2 regions of the Chryseobacterium cucumeris genome follow, and region 2 is predicted to be linked to the other one. Evidence: riboswitches for the same ligand, from Rfam matches in the RefSeq annotation. Region 2 holds a riboswitch; the other holds the start of a gene.
What was found. A riboswitch is a leader RNA that binds a small molecule or an ion and turns the genes downstream of it on or off. The one in region 2 is predicted to bind thiamine pyrophosphate.
Positions count from the first base shown of each region.

Region 1: it holds a riboswitch for thiamine pyrophosphate, as region 2 does, so the genes downstream of both, pnuC (nicotinamide riboside transporter PnuC) here and thiS (sulfur carrier protein ThiS) in region 2, are expected to answer to the same signal.

Region 1 is NZ_CP068760.1:1,295,619-1,298,017, reverse strand. It holds gene JNG87_RS05835 (DUF4142 domain-containing protein) at 1-574, shown strand, start outside; gene JNG87_RS05830 (PA2169 family four-helix-bundle protein) at 697-1,158, opposite strand; TPP riboswitch at 1,281-1,389, shown strand; gene pnuC (nicotinamide riboside transporter PnuC) at 1,415-2,011, shown strand; gene JNG87_RS05820 (hypothetical protein) at 1,998-2,399, shown strand, end outside.
Region 2 is NZ_CP068760.1:3,917,042-3,919,440, reverse strand. It holds gene JNG87_RS17490 (RluA family pseudouridine synthase) at 1-289, shown strand, start outside; gene JNG87_RS17485 (hypothetical protein) at 308-1,150, shown strand; TPP riboswitch at 1,256-1,352, shown strand; gene thiS (sulfur carrier protein ThiS) at 1,410-1,616, shown strand; gene thiC (phosphomethylpyrimidine synthase ThiC) at 1,641-2,399, shown strand, end outside.

The DNA of each region.
Region 1 (2,399 bases), 2.2 Mb from region 2:
TTTAACGGCCTGCAAAAAAAACGAACCGACAACCACGAGTCAATCTGAGGAAAGTACCACAATGTCTGCCCCTGCAGAATCCGGGATGACGGTAAGCGACTCCACCAAAATGTCAGACACCAAAGATCAGAAAAGTACTCTCAGCGATCAGGACAAAAAGTTTGCGGATGCTGCAGCCATAGGAGGACTGATGGAGGTAATGATGGGAAAACTGGCCGCAACAAACGCTGAAAACTCAGTGGTAAAATCTTTGGGAGCAATGATGGTAACCGATCATTCCAAAGCGAACGACGAGCTTAAGAATTGGGCATCAGGAATAGGGTATACCTTACCCACAAGTCTGGATGCCGAAAAGCAGAAGATGTATGATGACCTGAAAGCTAAGAAAGGTAAAGACTTTGACAAAAAATATACAGATTTAATGGTCAGTGACCACAAGGAAGATGTAGAAGCATTCAAAAAAGAGGTGTCAGAAGGAACAGAAGCCTCATTAAAATCTTTCGCAGCGAAAACCCTTCCGACACTTGAACATCATTTGCAGGAATCGGAAAAAGCTAAAAATGTGGTCAAATAATATTGAGTTTTTATGACCTGCATCATAAGTATGAGCATACAATATTTAATAATTTTGAATTGATTAAATATTATTTTGTTCTTGATTATAGTAAGCTCCTCTTTTTAAGAGGAGTTTTTTGATTATTCTTTCTTTTTATATTCTTCAATTTTCTTGAATTGTCTGTAAGAATCTTTAAGGATACGAAGCTGTTCAGACACAATCTCAGTACTTTTTGGGCTGAGCTCACCTGTGTCCAGGGCATTTTGATAAGCTTCAATAGCTGCTTTTTCGCCAAATACCACATTTTCTAATGTAGATTCTATGAGATTTCCCATGGTAAAAGAATTTTTAATGTCAATCCAAGTTCTGTGAACAGCTCCTGCCATGGACGTTGAGTCCTCCGGAGTGCCTTGCTTTTCTGTGATGAGGTTGATCAGTTCATTTTTCATGATTTTCGACTGCGAAATCATATGTTCGTACTCATCTTTTACATCCGGATACATTTCCCATACTTTTCCCTCAACTTTTTCAAAGCCTTCCTTTCTGTCGTTGGTAATGTGTAGTAAGTCATTAAGTACTGATATTTCCTGCTGATGATCCATAATATAATTTTTAAAGTGAGCTATAAAATTAAAACTTACCTGACGGACTCTTTATAATCCTGATCATATCTCAAAAATAATAGGCTAAAGTCCTTTCTTTTTTCAACAAAAAGCTGCACCTTTGCCCAACAATGGGGTGCTACAGATAACGGTGGCTGAGATGATACCCAGGAATGTATTTCCACACCTGATCCGGATAATGCCGGCGTAGGGATTGCTTACTGATCATCTCATCATTTGATTTCTAATAATTAATATGATGCAGGACATTTTAAAACAAATTACCTTACCGGAATGGTTCGGAGTATTATTTTCAGTAATCCAGGTTTTACTGGCCCGTAAAAACAATGTCAACAACTATCTTTTCGGAATTGCAGGTATTCTGCTTACGCTGTATGTGATGCTTACTTCCAAGCTGTACGCTGAATTTACCTTAAATCTTTATTATCTGATCATGAGCATCTATGGATGGTTATATTGGAAATTCGGAAAGCAGAAATCAGAAATGGAAATCTCTGTTACCACCACCACAGAAAAATGGATTACGGGAGGAATTGTTCTGGGAACTTTTATCTTATTCTGGTCTTTTCTGACCCATTTTACAGACTCGGATGTTCCTATCTGGGATTCTCTGGTGAGTGCTTTTGCCTGGGCGGGAATGTGGCTGATGGCGAGACGGAAAATTGAAAACTGGGTGATACTCAATGTCAGTAATATCATTTCTATTCCTTTAATGATTCATAAAGAATTGTATCTCTATGCTGTTTTGATGTCATTCTTATTTTTAGTAGCCATTTCCGGATATATAGAGTGGCAAAAAATTATTAAATCGAAAGCTAATGCTGAGTACTAAAGAGATCAGACGGGAACTTCATGGAGCCCCTGTAATTTCTGATAAAGTAATGCAGCATATTCGTGAAGAAGAACTGCTTAAAATATGGGTCCCCAAAAAATATGGAGGACTCGGCTATCGTTTTGAAGAAGGACTTAACGCCTTATTTGGCTGTGCAGAAACCGATGGAAGCTTTGGCTGGATGCTGACACTTTGTGCCGGTGCCAATTACTTTTCCAGAAATATCAAGCCTGAAATTGCTCAGTTACTCTTCACTCATTCTGAAACCTGCTTTGGAGGAAGCGGAATGGTTGGCGGGACGGCAGAAAAACAGGATGACAGCACTTATCTGATCAACGGTTCATGGAATTTTGCAACAGGAGCACCTCATCTTACCCATTTTACATTG
Region 2 (2,399 bases):
CAAAGAAGCAATCCTGACGTATCATGTGATCAAAACATTAGACAATTATTTGTTGCTGGAAATTGATCTTGAGACCGGAAGGCATCACCAGATCAGGGCTCAGCTGTCTAAAACAGGCGTCCCGATTAAAGGAGACTTAAAATATGGAGCATCTCGCTCTAATCCGGATGGAGGTATTAATCTTCACGCCAGAAAACTGGAATTTATTCATCCGGTTACTAAAGAAAACATAGAAATCATAGCTCCTGTTCCGCAGAATGATGCGATCTGGAGAGCTTGTGAAGAATAAACATATCATAACTATAACATGAAACTCAAATCACTTTTATTAGCCACATTGCTGGTTATGACATCTTGTTCAGACAATGATGACTTGCCGCTTGATAATTCACAACAGACAATTACTGAAAATACAAGTAAAATATCATGGAATTATCCTGTTTTGTCACCTGTCTTTAATGGGTTGGAACAAAATTATATGTTCGAATATGATGCTCAGGGAAGGATTATAAAAAAGATAGGAGGCAAGCTGGAACATTCCGGAGGTACGGGATTTCCTTATTCTTATTCAAAATCTGTCTATACAATGGTAACATATACAGGAAATACTGCAATTATGAGAAATTATAGCTCTGATCCTGGTTTCACTGTTCAGTTGAAGGAAAGACGGTTTGAATTTGATAATCAAGGTAGAGTTATTAAAGCAGTTATTCCAGAGGTCTATAATTCATATATGGATAAGTATTTGACCTATACTTATGATGCTTCAGGAAAGTTAACTGAGATTTTAACTGAATATCCAAATATTCCGTATGATCCAACTGATCCGCAAGATTATATTTTGACTTACGTAGAAAAGTTTATTTATAACACCTCAGGAAATCTAGAAAAGGCAATTAAAACCGAAAAGCATAATAATATTGATGCTTATATTACGAATGAAATTACATTGGATAATTTTGATTCTGCACAAAATCCATTTAAGAATTTGGGTATTTTTGAAGAGTATTTCTACTTTTCATTATCAAAAAATAATCCTCAGAGAAAAATTTCAAAAGAATTTAAACCTTATAGCTCCGAATTTTTTCTAAGCCAATCAAATTGGACTAATCAATATAATTCTGATGGAAGGCTGAAGCTTTTTTACTAAAGAACTATTTAAAATAAAATTGAAGACCGTCTGAAAATTGAGATGGTCTTTTTTCTTTAAAGTCATTTAAGATTTTGCTTATTCTAAAAAAATGTCTAACTTCGTTCCAAACTTTAGGGGTGTCTGTTGCCAACAGACTGAGACTTTACCCTTTGAACCTGATCTGGATCATACCAGCGTAGGGAAAAGTAGATGACTTTTGCTGTACATTCTATTGTACAATAATGGCCATTCCTAAAGTATATTTAATTTATTAGGAATGGAACTTATAATCAACCACACCCGAAAAACATTTGATGTACTTCCTGCCAACCTGGAAGCATTACTGGCTATTGAGTTACCCGGAAAGAAAAAAGGTATTGCTGTAGCGCTCAACAACCGAATTATTCCGCTGTCAGTCTGGGCGGAAACCATCCTCAATAACAACGATTCAGTGTTAATCATCACTGCCACTCAGGGCGGTTAATTCTCATATTTAATACCAATACTTATGGCTCACTCCATTACATGTTCGCCATTTCCGAACTCAAAGAAAATCTATGTTGAAGGAAAATTACACCCTATCAATGTAGCCATGCGTGAAATACAGCTTAGCCCAACCAAACTGACCAATGGCGGCTTTGAACACAATGCTCCGGTAACCATTTATGACACTTCGGGGCCTTATACCGATGAAAATGCAGTCATTGACATTCAGAAAGGACTTCCAAGAATCAGAGAACAATGGATTCTGGATAGAAATGATGTGAATATTCTGGAAGGGATTACCTCAGAATACGGAAAAGCGCGTTTGGCAGATCCTCGTCTTGATGAATTGAGGTTTTCCTATGATCATAAGCCTAAAGTAGCACAGGAAGGAAAAGAAATTACACAGCTTTACTATGCCAAGCAGGGAATCATTACTCCGGAAATGGAGTATGTGGCGATCAGGGAAAACCAGAGAATAGAACAGCTTGAATCCGTATCAAAAGAAATGGCATTTCAGCATCCGGGCCACAGTTTTGGAGCGAATACTCCTAAAAGTAAAATCACCCCGGAATTTGTAAGAGACGAAATTGCTGCCGGAAGAGCTATTATTCCCAATAACATCAACCATCCGGAAAGCGAGCCGATGATTATCGGGAGAAATTTCCTGGTAAAGATCAATGCGAATATCGGAAACAGTGCCGTTTCATCCAGTATTGAAGAAGAAGTGGAAAAAGCAGTATGGGCCTGCCGATGGGGAGCAGATACCATTATGGACCTTTCA